DNA from 2 places in the Paenibacillus agaridevorans genome. Region 2 is predicted to be linked to the other one. Evidence: a T-box and tRNA genes for the amino acid it is inferred to sense, from the RefSeq annotation. Region 2 holds a T-box; the other holds one or more tRNA genes.

Region 1 (4,533 bases), 2.8 Mb from region 2:
CGACCGGGGGGCAGGTAGATTTCAACCTGGATACGACCTCTCAGAAGCGATTCGGGTATATGGGCAATACGCAGTACGGGAATATCTTCTTGGAAAACCGTTACACCGATTGGAGGAACTATTACCCGCATTGGAGTTTACGCAATATATGGATGCTTGCACCTTATGTATCCGCTACGAAGCTACAGATGGAGTTTTTAAATGTTAACCGCAATAAGGAGCAATATTCCGGTGATCCGCTGGCACCTTCAGCCTGCGGCCAGATATACTCCTTTGCCGTTACCGCCTTCACAAACCCGCTGGCCTGGATGGAGTTGACGGCGCTGGACGTTGATCAAACCGCTGCCTTGGCAGCGGTCATCCGAGCCCTGAAGCCCCACCATAAGCAAATCCTGGCGGGCCATGTTCTTCCTATCGGCGAAGAGCCTAAAGGAACGAGTTGGACGGGCCTGCAAAGCATCACGGGGAGTAACAGCGGATACATTCTGGTATTTAGAGAGTTGAATCCGTCATCGGAATATCCAATGAAGCTGTGGGGGATCAAGGCAAGCGAAGGAACCTCCGGACCCCCGGCTCTCAAGGTAACCGAGCTGCTCCGCATGGATGAGAAGGATACACTGGCAACGAATCGGAGTGAAGCTCCCGTTATCCTTGAACAGAATGATCAGGGAGAATATATCTTCTCGCGGCCGGCGCCGTTCACTTTCGCGATTTATCGGTATGAGATATAGAAGCTTAGTCGCAAATAAGCAAAGAGCACTCGACAGGAAGCTGTCAGTGCTCTTCCGAATGGACTCGCGGCCCTTCCTTCTCTTAGATTGCTATATTACAAACTAAGGCCGATTGTCGTCTGCCGGATTAATAATGGCCAACACTTGATGATCCTCCCACTTCCCGTTAACCAATAAGTTGCTTCGCGCAATTCCTTCCTTATGGAAGCCGGCCTTCTCAAGCACCCGGATTGACCCGGGATTGTTTGGCGAAACCTCGCCTACGATCCGATGGAACTTCAGTTCTTCAAAAGCATACTTCACGACCAGCTTTACTGCGTCCGTCATATAGCCTTTGCCGTTATTAGCCTGGTCCAGACTATAGCCGATCATGCAGCTCTGAAGCGGTCCTCGGGCTACGAAGGATAACGTTATGCTTCCAATAATTCGATCATCATCCTTATGGCAAATCACGAAAGAATATCGCCGATCTTCCATTCTGTCGGTCTTGCTCTTTATGACCAACTGAAGCTGGTGCTCCTCTGTATAAAAAGCTTCAGGGGTACTCGGGGAAAATAGTTCAAAGAACGTCCGGTTGCGCTTATTCATTGCGGCTAGTTCCGCAGCGTCCGCTTCTTCCGGGAAACGAACGTAGATTCGCTGCTCCGACATCTGCACCATCCTTGCTAATAAACGAGTCCCTGGATCGACAAGCTCGGAAACTCATCAATTCCTGTGTGATCAAAAAACAAGCGCGTTATCCAATTTGGATAACGCGCTTGTTGCTGGTATCGGGATGACACGATTTGAACATGCGACCCCCTGGTCCCAAACCAGGTGCTCTACCAAGCTGAGCTACATCCCGTAAAAATGGCGCGGCCTAAGAGATTCGAACTCCTGACCTTTTGATTCGTAGTCAAACGCTCTATCCAGCTGAGCTAAGGCCGCAAATATAAAAATGGAGCGGAAGACGGGAATCGAACCCGCGACCCTCGCCTTGGCAAGGCGATGCTCTACCGCTGAGCCACTTCCGCAAATCATGGTGCGGTCAAGAGGACTCGAACCTCCACGTCATTGCTGACACTAGAACCTGAATCTAGCGCGTCTGCCAATTCCGCCATGACCGCATATGGATTTGTATGGTGCGGTTGAGAGGACTCGAACCTCCACGGGCGTACGCCCACTACCCCCTCAAGATAGCGTGTCTGCCATTCCACCACAACCGCGTATAAAACTGGTGAGCCATGAAGGACTCGAACCTTCGACACCCTGATTAAAAGTCAGGTGCTCTACCAACTGAGCTAATGGCTCTTAATAAAATGGCTGGGGATCAAGGATTCGAACCTTGGAGTGACGGAGTCAAAGTCCGTTGCCTTACCGCTTGGCTAATCCCCAACACTGGATATTTCGTTAAAGTTGTACATGGGGCGATCGAGGGGAATTGAACCCCCGAATGTCGGATCCACAAACCGATGCGTTAACCACTTCGCCACGACCGCCATATGTGGTGCCGCCGAGAGGACTTGAACCCCCAACCTACTGATTACAAGTCAGTTGCTCTACCAGTTGAGCTACAGCGGCATATGAATGTTATATGGTGGCTCGGGACGGAATCGAACCGCCGACACGAGGATTTTCAGTCCTCTGCTCTACCGACTGAGCTACCGAGCCTTATGATGCCATAAATGGCGGAGCTGACGGGATTCGAACCCGCGGTCTCCTGCGTGACAGGCAGGCATGTTAGGCCTCTACACCACAGCTCCACATTATGTTTATCAAAATACAACCAAGGTAATTTGGTTGCGGGGGCAGGATTTGAACCTGCGGCCTTCGGGTTATGAGCCCGACGAGCTACCGAGCTGCTCCACCCCGCGTCATTAAGGAAATTCTATGGTGGAGGATGACGGGATCGAACCGCCGACCCTCTGCTTGTAAGGCAGATGCTCTCCCAGCTGAGCTAATCCTCCGTAAATGGTGACCCGTAGGGGATTCGAACCCCTGTTACCTCCGTGAAAGGGAGGTGTCTTAACCCCTTGACCAACGGGCCTTACTGGCAGAGAGGAAGGGATTCGAACCCTCGATACGTTGCCGTATACACGATTTCCAATCGTGCTCCTTCGACCACTCGGACACCTCTCTGCATGGCTCCCCGAACAGGACTCGAACCTGTGACAACTCGATTAACAGTCGAGTGCTCTACCAACTGAGCTATCAGGGAATAGTCGAACTATGGGATAATGCCGTAAGATTTTGAATGGTTGGCCTTAGTGGACTCGAACCACCGACCTCACCCTTATCAGGGGTGCGCTCTAACCAGCTGAGCTAAAGGCCAATAAAAAACCCACATCACTGTGGGGTGATTTCATTGTATGAATATTACACCCTGAAAACTGGATACGAAAGTTTAGCTGAATCTTTAGCTTGCTTACCGGCTGTATGACCAAATAAGCGATTAGGATAAGCCCTCGACCGATTAGTATTCGTCAGCTCCACACATTGCTGTGCTTCCACCCCGAACCTATCAACCTCGTCGTCTTCAAGGGGTCTTACATACTGGGAAATCTCATCTTGAGGGGGGCTTCACGCTTAGATGCTTTCAGCGCTTATCCCGTCCGTACTTGGCTACCCAGCGGTGCTCCTGGCGGAACAACTGGTACACCAGCGGTACGTCCATCCCGGTCCTCTCGTACTAAGGACAGCTCCTCTCAAATTTCCTACGCCCGCGACAGATAGGGACCGAACTGTCTCACGACGTTCTGAACCCAGCTCGCGTACCGCTTTAATGGGCGAACAGCCCAACCCTTGGGACCTACTTCAGCCCCAGGATGCGATGAGCCGACATCGAGGTGCCAAACCTCCCCGTCGATGTGGACTCTTGGGGGAGATAAGCCTGTTATCCCCAGGGTAGCTTTTATCCGTTGAGCGATGGCCCTTCCATTCGGTACCACCGGATCACTAAGCCCGACTTTCGTCCCTGCTCGACTTGTAGGTCTCGCAGTCAAGCTCCCTTATGCCTTTGCACTCTTCGAATGATTTCCAACCATTCTGAGGGAACCTTTGGGCGCCTCCGTTACATTTTAGGAGGCGACCGCCCCAGTCAAACTGCCCGCCTGACACGGTCCCCGTACCGGATTCACGGTACCAGGTTAGAACTCCGATACGATCAGGGTGGTATCCCAACGGCGCCTCCACCGAAGCTGGCGCTCCGGCTTCAAAGGCTCCCACCTATCCTGTACAGATCGTACCAAAGTCCAATATCAAGCTGCAGTAAAGCTCCATGGGGTCTTTCCGTCTTGTCGCGGGTAACCTGCATCTTCACAGGTATTAAAATTTCACCGGATCTCTCGTTGAGACAGCGCCCAATTCGTTACGCCATTCGTGCGGGTCAGAATTTACCTGACAAGGAATTTCGCTACCTTAGGACCGTTATAGTTACGGCCGCCGTTTACTGGGGCTTCGGTTCACAGCTTCGGGTTGCCCCTAACCGCTCCCCTTAACCTTCCAGCACCGGGCAGGCGTCAGCCCGTATACTTCGCCTTACGGCTTCGCACAGACCTGTGTTTTTGCTAAACAGTCGATTGGGCCTTTTCACTGCGGCCCCCTCGGGCTATTCACCCTACCGAGGCACCCCTTCTCCCGAAGTTACGGGGTCATTTTGCCGAGTTCCTTAACGAGAGTTCTTCCGCGCGCCTTAGCATGCTCTGCTCGCCTACCTGTGTCGGTTTGCGGTACGGGCACCATCACCTGGCTAGAGGCTTTTCTTGACAGCCGGAGTACATGACCTTCGCTACTGCAATTTTCGCTCCCCATCACAGCCCAGCCT
Region 2 (19,644 bases):
CGCGAAATCATCAATCTCGTTCCCAAGCAATACCTGGTAGACGGATTGGAAGGCATATCCGATCCCAGAGGTATGATCGGCGTCCGCCTGGAAGTGGAAGCTACGATCGTGACCGGCACGAAGACAGCGATACATAATCTTATGCGCTGCGTCGAGAAGGCGGGTTTGCGAATTTCCGGCGTTATTCTGCTGTCGCTTGCTTCCGGCATGATGTCGCTGACGAAGGACGAACGTTCTATCGGCACGGTTCTGACGGACATCGGCGCAGGCTCCTGCACGATCGCCATCTACGATCAAGGCGGGTTGGCAGCGATATCGACGCTGCCGATCGGCGGAGAGTTCGTCACGAACGATATCGCCTACGGATTACGGACCCAAAGCGATCAGGCGGAGAAGTTCAAGCTCAAGTATGGCTGTGCCAATGTAGGCGATGCGGCGGACGATGTCCGCTTTAAAGTTACGCGAATGGGCAGCAACATGGAGAAGGAATTCTCGCAGAAGGATCTGGCCAGCATTATCGAACCGAGGATGCAGGAAATCTTCCATCTCATCCGTCAAGAGGTTCGCAGGCTGGGTTACGGCGACAAGGTTAATGGCTACGTGTTGACCGGCGGCGCCGTCGCCATGCCAGGAACGCTTGCGCTTGCGCAGGTGGAACTAGAGTCCTCGGTTCGCATCGCTTTGCCTGACTACATCGGCGTAAAGGATTCCGCATATAGCAGCGGTGTTGGCATGATACAATACGTGTCCAAATATATGGGAGTACGAGGCTCAGGCGTCACGAAGAAAGCGGCAAGCCGCAAAGCCAGTCCCGCAGCTCCATCCAAACCCGGTATGTTCGAACGGATCAAAAATATGTTTAACGAATTTATTTGACTTTGACTGGGGGACAATGAGAGATGTTGGAATTCGACATGGAGCTTGAAACGCTCGCTCAAATAAAAGTAATCGGCGTTGGCGGCGGTGGCAGCAATGCCGTTAACCGAATGATCGAGAATGGAGTCAAGGGCGTTGAGTTCATTACAGTGAACACGGACGCCCAGGCTCTGCACCTTGCCAAATCGGAGCATAAGCTGCAAATCGGCGACAAGCTGACGCGCGGCCTTGGCGCCGGCGCCAATCCCGATGTAGGCAACAAGGCTGCGGAAGAATCCCGCGAAGCCATCTCGAATCAGCTCAAGGGCTCCGACATGGTATTCGTAACGGCGGGTATGGGCGGCGGCACGGGCACAGGCGCTGCGCCTGTCATTGCGGAAATCGCCCGCGAGTGCGGCGCGCTGACGGTAGGCGTCGTAACACGCCCGTTCACGTTCGAGGGACGCAAACGTTCCGGCCAAGCCGAGCAAGGCATCGAGGCGCTCAAGGAGAAGGTGGATACGCTCATCGTTATCCCTAACGACCGCCTTTTGGAAATCGTCGACAAAAAAACGCCGATGCTGGAAGCTTTCCGCGAAGCGGACAACGTGCTTCGACAAGCAGTACAAGGCATCTCCGATCTGATCGCCGTACCAGGTCTCATCAACCTTGACTTCGCGGACGTAAAGACAATTATGACGGAACGCGGTTCTGCGCTGATGGGCATCGGTATCGCAGCCGGCGAAAATCGCGCTGCCGAAGCCGCTCGCAAAGCGATCATGAGCCCGCTCCTGGAGACGTCGATCGACGGCGCGCGCGGTGTCATCATGAACATTACAGGCGGCAGCAACTTGTCCCTGTACGAAGTAAACGAAGCGGCTGAGATTGTCATCTCCGCATCCGATCCCGATGTAAACATGATCTTCGGCGCAATTATCGACGAAGATTTAAAGGACGAAATCAAAGTAACGGTCATCGCGACTGGTTTCGAGGCAAAGGCATCTGCCGCTCCTCAGCGCAAGCCGGGTTCCATGCCGGTAGAGCAGGTAGACACGAGACCTTCCCAAGCATCGTCCAGCGTGAAGCCTTTCGGATCCGGCACATCCAGCGACCAGCTGGAAATTCCGGCATTCCTTCGCAAGCAGCCTCGTGATAGATAATCCCTTACTAGACTATTAACGCCTCTCGGCTTGTCCGAGAGGCGTTTTTTCTTTTGGATCTCGACAAAAAAAGATACCCGATACCGTCATGAATAGACAGACTTTGAAATAGGATTACCATATACTAATCTCAATCGTTGAAGCGGGCATCCACTTACGATAGCGGCCACTGCCGGGCAGGATGGAAGGGGTTGGGCATGGCGATTTATATCGATATTTTATTCCTGCGAGAGCTGCTCGTTGACGGCGCCGTTCTTTTGACGACCGCCTGGGCTTGCCATATAAGGCCCAAGCCTTGGCGCGTGCTTGCTGCTTCCGTCTTTGGAGCTTGTTATGTGGTGCTCATGTTATTCCCGCAATTGTCATTTTTGTTCACGTTAGGCGTAAAAATCGGCTTCTCCCTCATCATGATATGGATCACGTTCGGTTTTCATTCCTTGCAGCGTTTCATCCGAACGACGTTAGCGTTTTATGCCGTTAATTTCGTAGCCGCAGGCGCCGTTCTGGGACTCTATTATCTGTTTATGCAGGGTTCCGGCGAAGTATGGAGGACGGTAACGTTCTCGGGCGGCAGCGTCCATGCGGAGCTCAAACTCGGCATCTTTTATTTCGCCGCCGCATTTGTTATCGGAATCTACGTGTATCGGTCCGTGTTATCGCAGAAACGAGAGAAAGTCTTAATCGGCACGCATCTGGCTGATGTGACGATAAGGATCGGAGAAGCGGAATATGGCTGCACAGGGCTGATCGACACAGGCAACCAGCTGTACGATCCGCTTACGAGAACGCCGGTCATGGTTATGGAGGCGTCACGATGGGAAGCAGAAATTCCGGCAGTGTGGATGAAAGGCATCCGCGATGCCCAGGTCGACCGGCTTATTGCCGGGCAAGATACGGAGCCGTTCCCGTGGCAGGACCGGATGCGGCTGGTGCCGTTCCGCGGCGTGAACAGGGGCTCGCAATTCATGTTGGCGGTCAAGCCCGATTCCGTCCAGATCATGAGGGAAGGGCAAATATTCGAAACAAGCAGAGTGTTAATCGGGTTGGACGGCGGCAAGCTGACAGCAGATGGGACCTATCAAGCGATAATCCATCCGTCAATGGTACAACAACCGTCACAAGGTTCCGCATAATTCATCAGGGGAGGGATGGGCCAGATGCTCGTCAAGTACAAACTCATTATGCAGTTATATTATTATCGAATTTTATTTTTATTCGGACTAAAAAGCGAAGAAATTTACTACATCGGCGGGAGTGAGGCGCTTCCGCCTCCATTGTCCCGCGAAGAAGAGGAGTACTTGCTCGAGAAGCTGCCATCCGGAGACTCGGCCATACGCGCGATGTTAATTGAACGCAATCTGCGTCTGGTCGTGTATATCGCCCGCAAGTTCGAAAATACCGGCATTCATATCGAGGATCTTGTCTCCATTGGCGCGATCGGTCTCATCAAGGCGGTCAACACGTTTGATCCGGAGAAAAAAATCAAGCTTGCCACTTACGCCTCGCGCTGTATCGAAAACGAAATATTGATGTATTTGCGCCGCAATAGCAAGACGAGAACGGAAGTATCATTCGATGAACCGCTTAACATTGATTGGGACGGCAACGAGCTGCTTTTGTCGGACGTGCTGGGGACGGAGAATGATACGATCTATCGCAATATCGAGGAACAAGTAGATCGCAAGCTTCTTCATAAGGCGCTCGATAAGCTGTCGGAGAGGGAGCGCATTATTATGGAGCTGCGATTCGGATTGGCCGATGGCGAGGAAAAGACGCAAAAGGATGTAGCCGACATGCTCGGCATTTCGCAGTCCTATATTTCCCGGCTGGAGAAACGTATCATCAAACGTCTCCGCAAAGAATTCAACAAAATGGTTTAAGGATGAAAAAAAGTCCACTTTTGATCACGATGTTATTTCAAGGAGCGTATTCGACGTCGAATATTGAATTCAGCCGAAACTTCCGTTCCTCACGTAGCTCTGCTACGCTCCGGTACTCAGTTTCTAGCTTCTTCCAATCTTCTCGGTGCTGAAAACTGAACTTTTTTATTCTTATTGCAAATTTAAAAAATGACTTTATAAAAAAATACGCTTGTCGAAGGTTGTCGGGAGCAGGAATAAAATGAGGACCCAGGGAGATAATGAACATTAATGTTGCTCCTTGGGAGGTAATCACGTTGACCCGAAACAAAGTCGAGATCTGTGGAGTGGATACCGCTAAATTGCCTGTTCTGACCAATGTCGAGATGCGCGAGTTGTTCACGGCCTTGCAGACCAGGAACGAGTGGGCAGCAAGAGAGAAGCTGGTTAACGGCAATTTGCGGCTCGTGCTTAGCGTTATCCAACGATTTAACAACAGGGGAGAGTTTGTGGATGACCTGTTCCAGGTTGGCTGCATCGGACTCATGAAGGCGATTGATAATTTCGACCTTAGCCAAAACGTCAAGTTCTCGACGTATGCCGTGCCGATGATTATCGGCGAGATTCGGCGATACTTGCGCGACAACAACCCGATCCGGGTGTCCCGGAGTCTGAGGGATATAGCGTACAAAGCGCTTCAAGTGCGCGACAGCCTGACGAATAAAAATTCGCGGGAACCAACGATCTTCGAAATATCCGAGGCGCTGAACGTGCCCAAAGAAGATGTCGTTTTCGCCCTGGATGCCATCCAGGATCCTGTTTCGCTGTTCGAGCCGATCTACCACGACGGGGGAGATCCCATCTACGTGATGGATCAAATCAGCGATGATCGCAACAAGGACGTATCCTGGATCGAGGAGATTGCCTTGCGCGAGGCGATGCATAAGCTCAACGACAGGGAGAAAATGATTCTGTCGATGCGATTTTTCGAAGGAAAGACGCAGATGGAGGTGGCCGACGAGATCGGTATCTCCCAGGCGCAGGTGTCCAGACTGGAGAAATCGGCCATTCAGCAAATGCAGAAGCACGTCAAAACTTGAAGTGTAACTCAAAAGCTATGAATGCGTAAGACCATACACGTCCTAGATGTCCGACAGAAATCCTTTTCTCCGCTTCCGGCGGGGAAAAGGATTTTTTTATTAAGGAAATTATGCGACATTCCAGACAAGTAGGCGAACGAGCAGCCGTAGGCGTTAAAAACGCCGATGGATCGTAAAGTAACTCTGATTAGCGTGCATAGGCGTTAGTAACGCCTATGGGTCCAAAAAGTAGGCGAACGAGCAGCTGTAGGCGTTAAAAACGCCGATGGACCGGAAAGTAACTCTGATTAGCGTGCGTAGGCGTTAGTAACGCCTATGGGTCCAAAAAGTAGGCGAACGAGCAGCTGTAGGCGTTAAAAACGCCGATGGACCGGAAAGTAACTCTGATTAGCGTGCATAGGCGGTAGTAACGCCTATGGGTCCAAAAAGTAGGCGAACGAGCGGCGTTAGACTGCCCATATGGTGTCAGCGATGAGTGGTGAAGTAAACTTCGGAATACAATTGATCAAATATGCACAATTATTGCCTCGCATGATCCCGAAATCCGAAAAATTGTGCTAATATGTCTAATTTTGAGCCTGGAGTGCCTTAAATCGCCGCCAGGGAAGAAAATTTATGTATAATTGAACAAAGCGCTGATCAGAGACGGGTATATTGAAAAAATGAGCATAAATGCACAATTACAGAGACAGAGACAGAGACAGAGACAGAGACAGAGACAGAGACAGAGACAGAGACAGAGACAGAGACAGAGACAGAGACAGAGACAGAGATCTAAGCGGCGGTTTGGTTGGGCTAAGTAGGCCAAACGTAAACGTTGTCGTTATTTTCACTTAAGGCCGGACATATTAGGCGAATGGCTCATATACTATACAAAGGACGAAAATGTCAGCACGGTCAGTGCAACAATTCCGCCGGAAGAGTGGTGAGCATAAATGAAAATATCGGATTTCCAAGCCAAAGATGTTATTAATATAGTGGACGGCAAAAAGCTGGGACATATAAGCGACCTGGAGCTTGATCTGCGACAAGGACGAATCGATTTCATCGTCGTGCCTCAGATTACGAAGGTATTCGGCTTCTTCGGCAATGGCGGCACGGAGGTCGTCATCCCTTGGCGCAACATTGTCAAGATAGGTGCGGACGTGGTGCTCGTCCGAATGGATGAAGCCAAGTCTATTCGGGATGAAGAGGATGAGTTGCATGTGCGGACCTGAGCGTATACACTTGTAGAATACAAGTCGCTGCCCGAAGATGCGCAGCGCTTAACGACAGTTTGCAAGAGGTGATCCGCATGGAACCGTTTCGACGCAAAGATGGAACAGCGAAGGAACCTTCGCTTTTTTTGTTGTCTCAATGGATGGATGGCGCACCCGGACTTACGGCAGGATTTTCCGGAAGGGCGGGAGGCTTCAGCTCCGCACCCTGGAATAGCTTGAATATCGGGCTGCATGTAGGGGATAAGCAAGGCGATGTCATCGAAAATCGAAAATTACTGACGGAAGATATCGGTTGGCCGTTTGAAGCATGGACCTGTGCGGAGCAGATCCATGGAGCCGCCGTCCATCAGGTGCGCGAAGGAGATAAAGGCCGCGGACGATCGTCGATGAAAGATACCATCCAAGGCTGCGATGGAATCATGACGGATGTAGAGGGTATTCTGCTAACGTCTTTCTACGCCGATTGCGTCCCGTTGTACTTCTTTGATCCGGAGCATCGGGCGGTAGCGCTTGCTCATGCGGGTTGGAGAGGGACGGTAGGAGGCATTGCCGCAGAGACCGTTCGTCGAATGTCTGAGGCATACGGCACTCGTCCTGAGCGATTGATTGCCGCAATCGGTCCATCCATTGGCGAATGCTGTTATGAAGTAGACGGTCAAGTCATTGCCGAAGTCGAAGCTTTGATGAACCGGCTTGGATTAAGCGAGACTTTGGCCTTGACCTGCATGATTCCCGAGGCAAGCGGCAAAGCGAGACTGAACTTGAAAGAATTAAACCGACAGATTATGATAAAAGCAGGAATTTTGCCGACTCGTATCGAATTAAGCAAGTGGTGCACGGGATGCAGGGCTGATCTTTTCTTCTCCCACCGCATGGAAGGCGGCAAGACAGGCCGTATGGCCAGCTGGATCGGAATGGCAGAAAGGTGATTGTTCAAGATGACTATACAGGATCGCATACAACAGGTTGAGCGCAGAATAGAAGATGCTTGCCTCCGTTCAGGGCGTAAACGCGACGAAATCGGCGTTGTTGCAGTAACCAAATATGTATCGCTGGAGCGGACCAAAGAAGCTTACGAGAGCGGCCTTCGACATCTCGGGGAGAATCGATGGCAGGACGCGGAAGCCAAGTGGCGCACGCTTAATGAAGAATCGCCAGTAGAAGATAGCCCAATCTGGCATTTCATCGGATCCTTGCAGAGCCGCAAGGCAAAGGATGTAGTTGGCAAATTTCATTTCATCCATTCCTTGGACAGGCTGTCCCTGGCTGAGGCGATACATAAGCAAGCCGTAAAGTTGAATGTTATCGTATCTTGTTTCATTCAAGTGAACGTATCCGGTGAAGAGAGAAAACACGGAATCGAGCCGGCAGAACTGCAAGGTTTCTTAGGCGCTCTTAAGGAATATCCAACCATTAAACCCATTGGATTGATGACCATGGCCCCTTACGAGCTGGAAGCGGAAGCTGCCAGACCCGTATTCCGAAGCTTGCGGGAGCTAAGGGACGAGATGCTGGCAACAGGCGCGGCAGACGAGTCCTTTACGCAATTGTCCATGGGGATGTCCGGGGACTTCGAGGTAGCGATCGAGGAGGGTGCAACCTGGATCAGATTGGGTAGTATTCTAGTAGGAAAAGAGGAGGATGAGCTATGAGCGTGATGAACCGATTCATGAATTTTCTCGGTCTGCAAGAGGAAGAAGAAGTCGTGGAGAGAGAACGCGTCGCTCAGCAAGACGAGCAGGAACATGAAACCACAGCTTTCGAACAACGTAGAAACAACAGGAACAACTCTGCTGGCAGCGGTTCCGCCAACAATGTCGTCAGCATTCACTCGCAGAAGAACGTGCGCGTCGTGCTTAGCGAGCCGCGCTCGTACGACGAAGCGCAAGAGATCGCCGATCATCTGCGCTCCCGCCGGGCGGTTATTGTGAATCTTCAGCGCGTTCGCAGCGATCTTGCGCTTCGCATTGTTGATTTCTTGAGCGGTACGGTATACGCTTTAAACGGTAGCATCTCGAAGCTTGGACCGAACATCTTCCTGTGTACGCCTGATTCGGTTGAAATTCAAGGGGCCATTACAGAAATGCTTGCTGAAGAGAACGATTACACTAAAATGAGGTGACCTTGAATTGTTTGAATTACAAGTTATTAATTTTATTGGTCTCGCATTAAACATCTACAGCTATCTCATCATCGGATATGTCTTGTTGTCTTGGTTCCCGAATGCTCGGGAAAGCTTCATTGGACAATTTTTAGGGAAAATCGTGGAGCCTTACATCGGCATATTCCGCAGATTTATCCCGCCAATCGGCGGCGTGCTGGATCTGTCGCCGATCATCGCGCTTCTCGCTTTGAATTTCGTGCGGATGGGTCTGATTGCCGTTGTCGGATTCCTGTTCGGTATGGGCTAAGGCGATGAGTATGAAAGCAAGCATATATGAACATTTCCACCCGGAAGAGAAAACGTTCGTCGACCGGGCTGTGGAATGGGTCGAGCGGTCCGCACAGCTTCATGAGCTGAAGCGGACCGATTTTTTAGACCCGAGACAAGCGCAAATACTGTCCATGCTGGCAGGACGCAATGCCGATGTCACGATACGTCTGGAAGGCGGTTATCCCGAGGCAGAGCGCCGGCGAGCCCTCATAGCGCCCGACTACCGCAGCCTGGATGACGAGTCTGCGGCTATTGCCGTACTTGCCGTCCATGCGAGCGGGAACGGCCACCTGGAGCTGGATCATGGCGACTTCCTGGGGGCGTTGCTCGGGCTAGGCATTAAACGCGATCGAATAGGCGATATCCATGTCCATGAGAGCTTCGCTCACATTATCGTCACCGATGAAATCGCCGATTATTTGAATATCCATCTGCGCCAAGTTCACCGTTTAGCCGTTTTGACAGAGCTGCTTCCCATTGAGAAGCTGCAGGCGCTGCTCCCCAAGCTGGAGGAGATGAGCTTGACGGTCGCTTCCATGCGTCTGGACGGCATCGCAAGCGACGTCTACCGGATTAGCCGCTCGAAGATTGTGGATCCCATCAAAGCCGGGCGCTGCAGAGTGAACTGGAAAACGGAAGAGGATCCCTCCGAGCCTCTGAAGGAAGGCGACGTCGTGTCGATTAAGGGGCTTGGCCGATTTAAGGTGCTCGAGGTAGAAGGAGTTACTAAAAAGGGACGAATACGGGTCACTATCGGCAAATTTGTGTAAGGAAACTATTGTCGAAATCATGGCTTTCGTACACAAATAGTTTTATGCGGCAGCAGGAAAAAGGGATAACGTTGTCGAATCCTACTCTTCAACAGGCTGGCGTATTGCGAACGGAGAATCCGTCGTCCGCCACGTAATAACTTCATACGAGGGGGTGCTCCAATGCCGTTATCGCCATTGGACATACATAATAAGGAATTTTCCCGCAGATTACGCGGATACGATGAAGACGAAGTGAATGAATTCCTTGATCAGGTCATTAAGGATTATGAATCCCTGATTCGCGAGAACAAGGAAATTCAGAACCAAATGCTTTCGCTGCAAGAGAGGCTGAACCACTTCTCCAATATCGAAGAAACCCTCAGCAAAACGATTATCGTCGCGCAGGAAGCGGCCGACGAGGTACGCAACAATGCAAAGAAGGAAGCTCAGCTGATCATTAAGGAAGCCGAGAAGAATGCCGATCGCATCGTCAACGATTCGCTCAACAAGTCCCGCAAGGTCGCCCTGGAAGTGGAAGAACTGAAGAAGCAGGCGTCGATCTACCGCGCGCGGTTCCGCACGCTTGTGGAAGCGCAGCTAGAGCTGCTGTCGCAGGACGGCTGGGAGACGCTGGATTCGTCCAGCCGCGATTCGGAGCGCGAATTGTTGAGGGGTTAGGGGCTGGCTGGAGACAGCTTCGATGTTTGCATGAGTAATCTTGCGACAATATCGTTTGACATTCGTTCAAGAATTCGTTATAACTTAACTATTAAAGACAACATAAGATGAATGTAACTTCAATGACGAGAACAAGTACGTATCGGAATCATTCCACAGAGAGCCGGCGATTGCTGCAAGCCCGGCGTATGAGCCGTTACCGAATATCCTCTCCGAGAAGCGCCGCCTAACCTGCGAGAAGTGCAGCATTAAGCGTCGACGGACAGTCCTCCGTTACAGGGACCGCGAATCGAAGTCGGGTTCGCAGACAAGGTGTCGCAGCCGCTGATCGTCGTCGGGATGATCGGAGAGTTCCTATGGTGGAGCTGTACAGGCTGCGGAACAAGGGTGGTATCGCGAGCAAACCTCGTCCCTTTACAGGGGCGGGGTTTATTTTATTTTTTGCCGACATATCAAGTGAAGGAGCTGTTGAGTAATGCAACGCGTAGACGTTAAGGAACGCGCGCGCAGCCGCGAGCTGCGGGTACTGGCGCAATGGAAAGAAGAGGACACGTTCAGGAAATCGATCGAGAACCGGGCCGGCAAGCCGAATTTCGTCTTTTACGAGGGACCGCCGACAGCCAATGGAGCGCCGCATATCGGCCACGTGCTCGGACGGGTAATCAAGGACTTTATTTGCCGATACAAGACGATGTCCGGATACCGTGTCGTGCGCAAAGCGGGTTGGGATACGCATGGCTTGCCTGTTGAACTTGGCGTCGAGAAGCAGCTGGGCATCTCCGGCAAGCAGGAAATCGAAAATTACGGCGTAGAAGCTTTTGTGAAAAAGTGCAAGGACAGCGTGTTCGAGTACGAGAAGCAATGGCGAGAATTGACGGAAGGCATCGCCTACTGGACGGATCTGGATAATCCATATATTACGCTGAAGAACGAATATATCGAGAGCGTGTGGCATATCTTGTCCACGATTCACAAAAAAGGGCTGCTGTACCGCGGCCATCGGGTAAGCCCGTATTGCCCTTGCTGTCAGACGACGCTGAGCTCGCATGAAGTCGCGCAAGGCTACGAGGACGTAAAGGATCTTAGCGCGACCGCGAAATTCAAGCTGCAGGATTCCGGCGAATTCATCCTGGCTTGGACGACGACGCCTTGGACTCTCCCGGCGAACGTAGCGCTTGCCGTAAACGCCGAACTTGATTATGTTCGCGCGTCGAAGGACGGCGAGGTTTACATTGTGGCAGCCGCATTGGCGGAGTCCGTCCTGAAGGAGAATTTCGAAATCCTGTCCACCGTGAAAGGCGCGGAACTGGTAGGCCGTTCTTACGAGCCGCCGTTCCGATACGTGCCAATCGAGAAAGGCCATATCGTTATTGCCGGCGACTTCGTCAGCGACAGCAGCGGTACGGGCATTGTCCATATCGCGCCTGCGCACGGCGAAGACGACTACAAAGTCGCCCGCGCGAACGGCATCAGCATGCTGAGCGTCGTAAACAATGCCGGACGCTATGTAGACGAGGTAACGGAGCTTGCGGGACGTTTCGTCAAGGATTGCGATGTCGACATCGTGAAGATGCTTAGCGAGAAGGGGCTGCTCTACTCCAAGGAGCGTTATGAGCACAGCTATCCGTTCTGCTGGCGCTGCAAATCGCCGCTTCTGTATTATGCAACGGAAAGCTGGTTCATCGAGACGACGGCGGTCAAGGATCAGCTCATCGCGAACAACAGCAAGGTGGACTGGTACCCGGGCCATATCCGCGAAGGCCGTTTCGGCAAGTTTCTGGAGGATCTGGTCGATTGGAACATCAGCCGCAACCGTTACTGGGGCACGCCGCTTAACGTTTGGGTTTGCGAGGCGACAGGACAGCAGTATGCACCGGACAGCATCGCGGATTTACGTGCCCGTGCGGTTGGTGAAGTGCCTGAGGATATTGAGCTTCATAAGCCGTATGTAGACGACATTCTGCTGAAGTCGCCGTTCTCGGAAGGCGCCGTTATGAGACGTACGCCGGAGGTAATCGACGTTTGGTTCGACAGCGGCTCCATGCCGTTCGCCCAGCAGCATCATCCGTTCGGAGATGAAGCGACGTTCGAGGAGCAATATCCCGCGGACATCATTTGCGAAGGCATCGACCAGACGCGCGGCTGGTTCTTCAGCCTGTTGGCCGTATCCACGCTCTATAATGGCAAGGCGCCGTACAAGGCGGTTATCTCGACGGGACATATCCTGGACGAGAACGGACAGAAGATGTCCAAATCAAAGGGTAACGTTATCGATCCATGGGAGATCATCAACGAGTACGGAACGGACGCATTCCGTTGGGCGCTTCTTGCAGACAGCGCACCTTGGAACAGCAAACGATTCTCGCGCGGCATTGTAGGCGAAGCAAAGTCCAAAGTTATAGACACAATCGTCAATACGCACGCGTTCTACGCCTTGTACGCAACAATTGACGGCTTTGATCCTGCGCAGCACAAATCAAGTAGATCGGACAACAAGCTCGACCGCTGGATTACGTCGAGGATGAACAGCCTGATTGCTCAAGTTTCCAAAGGTTTGGATAGCAACGACTTCCTGAATCCGGCCAAAGCGATCGAGAACTTCGTGGATGAGCTCAGCAACTGGTACATCCGCCGTTCGCGCGATCGGTTCTGGGGAAGCGGCCTCTCGGCCGATAAGATAGCTGCATATACGACGCTGCGCGACGTGCTGATGACGTTATCTCGTCTGATCGCCCCATACGCTCCGCTTCTCGCGGACGACGTGTACCGCAATCTCGGCGGCGAAGACAGCGTCCATCTGGCCGAGTTCCCGGCTGTGGATGAATCGCTGATCGATGCCGCGCTGGAACGGGATATGGACAGCGCGAAACAAATTGTCGAGCTTGCGCGGAATGTGCGGAACGAAACATCCATCAAGACGCGCCAGCCGTTATCGGAGTTGATCGTATCGCTGGATCGCGACTTCGCGATTGCCGAATACGAGGAAATCATCAAGGACGAAATCAACGTCAAGGCCATCACCGTTCAAACCTCGGACAGCGGTTTTGTTGATTTCACTTTGAAGCTTAATCTCAAGGTTGCCGGCAAGAAATACGGCAAATACGTAGGCCCTATCCAGGCATCCCTGAAAGCCATGACGCCAGAGGATACACGCGCCGTTGTTAACGGAGGAGGCTACTCCTTCTCGACCAACGACGGGGAGTCGCTGGAAATCTCCATCGATGAGCTGCTTGTGGAGAAACAAGCGAAGTCGGGCTTCGCATCGGCATCGGACAGCGGCGTGACCGTCGCGCTAAATACCGACATTACTCCGGAGCTGGAGCAAGAGGGATGGGTTCGCGAGGTGATTCGCGCCGTTCAGGACACGCGCAAGAAGCTGGATCTGCCCATCGAGAAACGCATCGACCTTGTACTGGACGCCGAGCAGACGCTTCAAGAGGCGCTACGGACATTCGAGAGCGTGTTGAACGAAAACGTATTGCTTCAATCCCTATCCTTCGGGGTAGAGGAAGGCATGGACCGAGTTTCCCTTGGCGATAAGGAAATTGGCATTTTCATCAAGGGTTAAGGTTATAGTATAAGAGTGAGAAGCCCGCTTGCCGCCATGCCGGCGGAGCGGGCTTTCCTTGTTCTGTAACGGAGGTGTAATGTTGCGATGCGAATGAAACGGGATAACTCGAAGTGGACGGACGACAAAGAAGCGAGGAAAGAGCCGAAGCAAGCCAAACACGAAACCCAGTCTGCCGTGCACGAGCCTAAGGACCTCACCGTGCTTCAAAGATCGCTGGAAGCCGTTGACAAGAGGCTGGAGAACGTAGCCACCAATATGGAACGTACCCATATTGCGGAGTACGTCGATCTGCTCAACAAGCCCTTAAAGCTAATCTGGCGCAACCTGCTTGCCGGAACGGCAAGAGGCATCGGTATCGCAATTGGATTTACTTTTTTTGCTGCCACGATTTTGTATGTGCTTCGAATTCTCGGTGCGCTCAACCTGCCCATCATCGGCGATTACATTGCGGATATCGTGAAGATCGTACAGATTCAGCTGGAGGGCAAACAATATTAGAGGTTGTTCAAAAAGTCCGCTTCCCATTACGAAGTATTTCTAGAAGCTTACTCGACGTCGAATATTGAATTCAGCCGAACCTTCCGGTGCTCACGTAGCTTCCACTACGCTCCGCTCCTCAGGTTCTAGCTTCATCCAATCTTCTACAGCGTTTTTGAAAAAAACGCAGCATCGGAAGCATACGCTATTGTACTGAGAACCGAACTTTTTGAACTCGCACTATTAATGAAGCGTTCTTGCGATAAGCGTTAATTCTCATCGTATTGATCATCGTATTGCAGGTCGAAATCGCCTTCGTTGCTATGCATGTACCGTTCGTATTCCCGATTGCGCACGATCGTGACGTGACGGCCGGTAATGTCTGTTGCCACAAAGCTTTCGAGCGGCTCCACGAAGCCGTCGTTTTCGTCCGCTTCTATGCCAATGTGGTCGTAATCGGCGACGTCCCGGTTCTCCGACATGGCAGGCGAATCCGCATTGCCGAAGCGCTCTACGATCTGCCAGGCATCCTCGCCATCGAAGCCGTTATATTCATGTTCGTCGAGGCTGCTTCTGCCGAACGGAGGCTTTAGAAATATTTCCTCGACGGGACGATTATCGCTCACGATGTTTCGCGGTGCATGATCGATGCAATAGAGGGTGTCAGGTGCGGCATCGAGACGCTCGAACGGTATATCCTTGCCGCATGCGACGCAAGTTCCGTAGCTGCCCTTGTCCATGGCGTCGAGGGCGGTTTCGATTCGTCTAAGGTGCAACTCCTCTTGCTCCAGAAGCGCAATGTCCTTTTCGCGTTCATACAGCTCGGATGCGACATCTCCGGGATGATTGTCGATAGGCGAGAGCTCGCCTGTAGAATCGCGCAAAGCTTCGGACAGTCCATCATGTTCGTTCTGCTCTAACCGTGATTCGATATCGGCTTGGTCATCCGTTAATCTGCTTCTGAGCAGGTCGCGTTGCGATTTCGATAATGAGTTCATGGAATGGGGCACCATCCTTTGTTGATCATTCTTCGTCTTGTCCTGCGTAGTTTCTGCCGAATGGCCGGATTTCAGTATGGACATGCATGGAAGCCTGGTTATTGCACATCGTACCCGCATGATGCCCGCCTCGCCGCGTTGGCTCCGTACCCGTTCCTGTGCTACACTATGTGGAGCGGTCGTATGTGCCGGAATACATAGCCATCTCAAACTTTATAGGAGTGATCCCATGCGTGTTTTCTTGTATTATCTGCTAGCTGTATTCGTGTTCGTGCTCGACTTTATTACCAAAAAAATCGTAGCGACCCGAATGGAGCTGTACGACGAGATCAGCGTGATCGGCAATTTCTTTCTGATCACTTCGCACCGGAACAGAGGCGCCGCATTTGGCATTCTGCAGGAGCAGCGAACGTTCTTCATCATTATTACGACCGTTATTTTAATCGGGCTGATTACTTATATTCAGCTCATGCGCAAATCCGGCAAGCCGATTCTGCTGACGGGCCTCGCGCTTGTGCTGGGCGGCGCAGTCGGCAATTTCATTGATCGCGTTCGCTTCGGCGAGGTTGTCGACTTTTTCAAGTTCAACTTTGGCAGCTATACGTTCCCGATCTTCAATATTGCGGATTCCGGCATCGTGATCGGCGTCGGATTGATTTTGCTGGATACGCTGCTCGTCGCCAGGGATGAGAAAAGAAAACAAAACCAAGAGCAAAACAAGGAGCCCGAACAACATGAGCAGCAACCTGTCTCTTGATCGCGAGGACGATCTGGAATGGCGGATACGGCCTGAAACGGCTGGAGAACGCACGGACAAATTTATAGTGGATCAACTTGCCGAGCTTGGACAAGCCGGCTTGTCGCGCACGCAAGTGCAGGAATGGATCAGAGAAGGCGCAGCTACGGTAAACGGACGTTCGATCAAAGCGAATTACAAGCTGAGCGAAGGAGATACCGTCGTCCTGGTCATTCCCGAGGCGCAAGAAGCGGATATTAAGCCTGAAAATATCCCTCTCGACATTGTGTATGAAGACAGTGATCTCATCGTCATCAATAAACCGCGAGGGATGGTCGTCCATCCCGCTCCCGGACATTCCTCCGGGACGGTTGTCAACGCGTTAATGTATCATTGCAAAGACTTGAGCGGAATCAACGGTTTGCTAAGGCCGGGTATCGTGCATCGGATCGATAAGGATACGACGGGCTTGTTGATGGCCGCCAAAAATGATCTTGCGCACGTCTCTCTGGCAGAGCAGCTCAAAGAGCATAGCGTCACGCGCAAATACATCGCGCTCGTGCATGGAAAACTGCCGCATGACCAAGGAACCGTGGACGCCCCGATCGGCAGGGATGCTGCCGATCGCAAGCTGTTTACCGTCACGGATCGCAACAGCAAGACGGCCGTCACTCATTTCGTCGTGCTGGAGCGAATCGGCGAAGACTATTCGCTGTTAGAGCTCCAGCTCGAGACTGGACGCACGCATCAAATCCGCGTCCATATGAAGTATATCGGCCATCCGCTGGCCGGAGATCCAGTCTACGGACGCAATAAGACGGTTCCGCTGAACGGACAGGCCCTGCATGCGGCAGTGCTTGGTTTCACGCATCCGCGTACGGGAAAGAGGCTGCATTTTGAAGCAGCCTTGCCAAGCGATATGGAACAAATTCTGGTTAATCTGCGTCACCGCTAACAAGTGCAAACTTTTGCTCACATTCTGCATGATGCTTGTCGTCCAAGTACGATATCCTATATTCAATCGGATAAAAATCGAAACAAGGACAGGTGAATGCAAGTGACATCCATTAACCAGAACTATTTGGAGCTGCAAGGCAGCTATTTATTTTCCGAAATCGCAAAACGCCGTACGAAATTTATGCAAGAGAATCCCCAAGCCGAAATTATTAGTCTGGGTATCGGCGATGTAACGCGCGGCTTGCCGGAAGCTGTGCTTAAAGCAATGCACGGAGCGGTAGACGAGCTGGCGCAGCCGGTTTCGTTCCGAGGTTATGGCCCGGAGCAAGGCTACGACTTTTTGGTCAATGCGATCATCGAAAACGACTACAGGAGCCGTGGCGTGGAAATCGCGTCGAATGAAGTATTCGTGTCGGACGGCTCCAAGTGCGACGTAGGCAATATCCAGGAGATCTTTAGCGCGGACAGCATTGTAGCGGTTCAAGATCCTGTATACCCGGTTTATGTAGATACAAACGTTATGGCAGGACGCTCCGGAAAGTACAACGGGGAGACGAAACGCTACGATAATATCGTCTACCTGGCGTGCACGGCGGAGAACGACTTCAAGCCGCTTCTGCCGGACCGCAAAGTGGATCTGATCTACCTGTGCTATCCAAACAATCCGACTGGCATGACGCTGACGAAGGACGAGTTGAAGGTTTGGGTAGACTATGCTCGCGAAAACAATTGCCTTATTCTGTTTGACTCCGCGTACGAAGCCTTCATCCAGGAGGATGACGTTCCGCATAGCATCTACGAAGTGGAAGGCGCCAAGGAAGTCGCGATCGAATTCCGCAGCTTCTCCAAGACAGCCGGCTTTACTGGCGTACGCTGCGCTTACACGGTAGTGCCGCGCGGGCTCAAAGGCCTTGACGCTGCCGGCAACTCCGTCGTGATCAACGACCTGTGGAATCGACGCCATACAACGAAATTCAATGGCGTCTCCTACGTGACGCAACGCGGCGCCGAAGCGATCTATTCCGCGGAGGGCAAAGCACAAATCTCCGAGCTGATAGACTATTACATGACGAACGCGGGCATTATCCGCGACGGTCTCGCTTCCATCGGACTGGAAGTGTTCGGCGGCGTAAACGCTCCTTACATTTGGCTAAAGACGCCGCAAGGCATGGATTCCTGGAGCTTCTTCGACAAACTTTTGTCCGAAGCCAATATCGTCGGTACTCCGGGCGTAGGCTTCGGTCAAAGCGGTCAAGGCTACTTCCGCCTGACGGCATTCGGCAGCCGCGAGAACACGGTTAAGGCGGTCGAACGGATCCGCAAGCTGAGCTTGTAAGGCAGTTTGATCGAACATGAACGTATTGCCAACGCTACCCTTGAATAGGCTGCCGGATTGGACGAACACTAACCACGACTTCTGTAACCAACCGTTTTCATTCGACAACATCGGCTATGATGGCTTTGACTATTGACATTGCTTGTCGAACGTGGGATAATTCCAATGATACTAAGCAGAACCTTTAACTCAGTCCCGAGAGGCTGGCAAGGTAGCGTGAATATTGGTCATTAATGGACGGAATTGGACAATCCACCCGCATTCGTGTTTTCGAAATCATGATGCGACGAGTGGGCTCCGATTTTTTCCCGACTGGTCACAGACTCCTTGCGGACATCTTCGCATGGAGTCTTTTTGTATGACCGACGTCGGGACGCGCTAAATGTTGGACGACAAGGAATCATCGGATGAGGCGAGGCAGAAAGGAGCGCGGACATGGCAGAAGAAGAACATCTGGTCATTATGGACGATACGGCGATACGTCGTGCGCTTACGCGGATCGCTCATGAAATCGTCGAGAAGAACAAGGGCATTGACGATTGCGTAATCGTCGGCATTCGGACTCGCGGCGTCTACATTGCAAATCGGGTAGCCGAACGCATCGGCGAGATCGAAGGCAAGCCGGTACCGGTACGGGAACTTGATATTACGCAATATCGGGACGATCGCCAAGACGAATCGGTTGCGACGGCCAAGATGGAATCGGCTGCCGCACTCGGCGAGATTGACGGAATCCCATTCCGGACGAAGGACAAACGGATCATTCTGTTCGACGACGTATTATATACCGGACGTACGATAAGGGCTGCCATGGACGCGCTGATGGATTGCGGGAGACCGCGCAGCATTCAACTTGCCGTGCTCGTGGACCGCGGCCATCGCGAACTTCCCATCCGGCCGGACTTTGTCGGCAAAAACGTGCCAACCTCCAAACAAGAACAAATCCAAGTATCGCTTCAGGAGATCGACTTGAAGGATCAAGTGACCATCATTCATCATAGGGGGTAAGCGGCATGACGGTAACGCAACTGAAGGAGCGCAGCATGCTCGGTCTGAAAGAGCTCAACAAGGCGGAAATTGAAGGTATTTTGGATCGGGCGGCATACTGGGAGAACCATCCATCCAAAGTGCACTCGCATATGGCTGGAAAATTCGCTGCAAACATGTTCTTCGAGAACAGCACGCGGACACGCTTTTCGTTTGAAGTCGCGGAAAAAAGGCTTGGAGCGGAAGTGATCAACTTCTCCGCTGCTGCTTCCAGCGTGCAGAAGGGCGAGTCGATTTACGATACGGTGCGCACTCTTGAATCCATGGGCATAGACGTCGGCATTATCCGGCTAAAGCCGATCGGCGTTCTCGCTGAACTGGCCGAGAAGATCAAGGTGCCGCTCATTAACGCCGGCGACGGCAATAATGAACATCCGACACAGGCGCTGCTGGATATGTACACGATTCGCAAACATTTTGGCAGCAGCCTGCAAGGGCTAAACGTATCCATTATCGGGGACATA

Evidence for each region. A T-box is a leader RNA that pairs with one kind of tRNA and senses whether it is charged. The one in region 2 lies ahead of ileS (isoleucine--tRNA ligase), so its partner is inferred to be a tRNA-Ile.
Region 1: it encodes a tRNA-Ile, which carries the amino acid that the T-box ahead of ileS (isoleucine--tRNA ligase) is inferred to sense. The anticodon was not compared.

What each region holds. Positions count from the first base shown of each region.
Region 1 covers NZ_CP075889.1:7,850,945-7,855,477, reverse strand. The annotation lists gene KJW29_RS31520 (alpha-galactosidase) at 1-731, shown strand, start outside; gene KJW29_RS31515 (GNAT family N-acetyltransferase) at 834-1,382, opposite strand; tRNA gene KJW29_RS31510 (tRNA-Pro) at 1,502-1,575, opposite strand; tRNA gene KJW29_RS31505 (tRNA-Arg) at 1,582-1,658, opposite strand; tRNA gene KJW29_RS31500 (tRNA-Gly) at 1,670-1,744, opposite strand; tRNA gene KJW29_RS31495 (tRNA-Leu) at 1,751-1,837, opposite strand; tRNA gene KJW29_RS31490 (tRNA-Leu) at 1,851-1,936, opposite strand; tRNA gene KJW29_RS31485 (tRNA-Lys) at 1,946-2,021, opposite strand; tRNA gene KJW29_RS31480 (tRNA-Gln) at 2,031-2,105, opposite strand; tRNA gene KJW29_RS31475 (tRNA-His) at 2,134-2,209, opposite strand; tRNA gene KJW29_RS31470 (tRNA-Thr) at 2,216-2,291, opposite strand; tRNA gene KJW29_RS31465 (tRNA-Phe) at 2,306-2,381, opposite strand; tRNA gene KJW29_RS31460 (tRNA-Asp) at 2,397-2,473, opposite strand; tRNA gene KJW29_RS31455 (tRNA-Met) at 2,508-2,584, opposite strand; tRNA gene KJW29_RS31450 (tRNA-Val) at 2,602-2,677, opposite strand; tRNA gene KJW29_RS31445 (tRNA-Glu) at 2,683-2,757, opposite strand; tRNA gene KJW29_RS31440 (tRNA-Ser) at 2,762-2,849, opposite strand; tRNA gene KJW29_RS31435 (tRNA-Asn) at 2,853-2,928, opposite strand; tRNA gene KJW29_RS31430 (tRNA-Ile) at 2,966-3,042, opposite strand; rRNA gene KJW29_RS31425 (23S ribosomal RNA) at 3,164-4,533, opposite strand, start outside.
Region 2 covers NZ_CP075889.1:1,598,060-1,617,703, forward strand. The annotation lists gene ftsA (cell division protein FtsA) at 1-876, shown strand, start outside; gene ftsZ (cell division protein FtsZ) at 900-2,015, shown strand; gene spoIIGA (sigma-E processing peptidase SpoIIGA) at 2,213-3,148, shown strand; gene sigE (RNA polymerase sporulation sigma factor SigE) at 3,173-3,895, shown strand; gene sigG (RNA polymerase sporulation sigma factor SigG) at 4,192-4,974, shown strand; gene KJW29_RS06275 (YlmC/YmxH family sporulation protein) at 5,910-6,191, shown strand; gene pgeF (peptidoglycan editing factor PgeF) at 6,269-7,123, shown strand; gene KJW29_RS06285 (YggS family pyridoxal phosphate-dependent enzyme) at 7,133-7,846, shown strand; gene KJW29_RS06290 (cell division protein SepF) at 7,843-8,316, shown strand; gene KJW29_RS06295 (YggT family protein) at 8,324-8,605, shown strand; gene KJW29_RS06300 (YlmH family RNA-binding protein) at 8,616-9,398, shown strand; gene KJW29_RS06305 (DivIVA domain-containing protein) at 9,561-10,058, shown strand; T-box leader at 10,172-10,475, shown strand; gene ileS (isoleucine--tRNA ligase) at 10,534-13,626, shown strand; gene KJW29_RS06315 (DUF5665 domain-containing protein) at 13,714-14,127, shown strand; gene KJW29_RS06320 (TraR/DksA C4-type zinc finger protein) at 14,376-15,104, opposite strand; gene lspA (signal peptidase II) at 15,334-15,861, shown strand; gene KJW29_RS06330 (RluA family pseudouridine synthase) at 15,839-16,795, shown strand; gene KJW29_RS06335 (LL-diaminopimelate aminotransferase) at 16,892-18,133, shown strand; gene pyrR (bifunctional pyr operon transcriptional regulator/uracil phosphoribosyltransferase PyrR) at 18,569-19,141, shown strand; gene KJW29_RS06345 (aspartate carbamoyltransferase catalytic subunit) at 19,147-19,644, shown strand, end outside.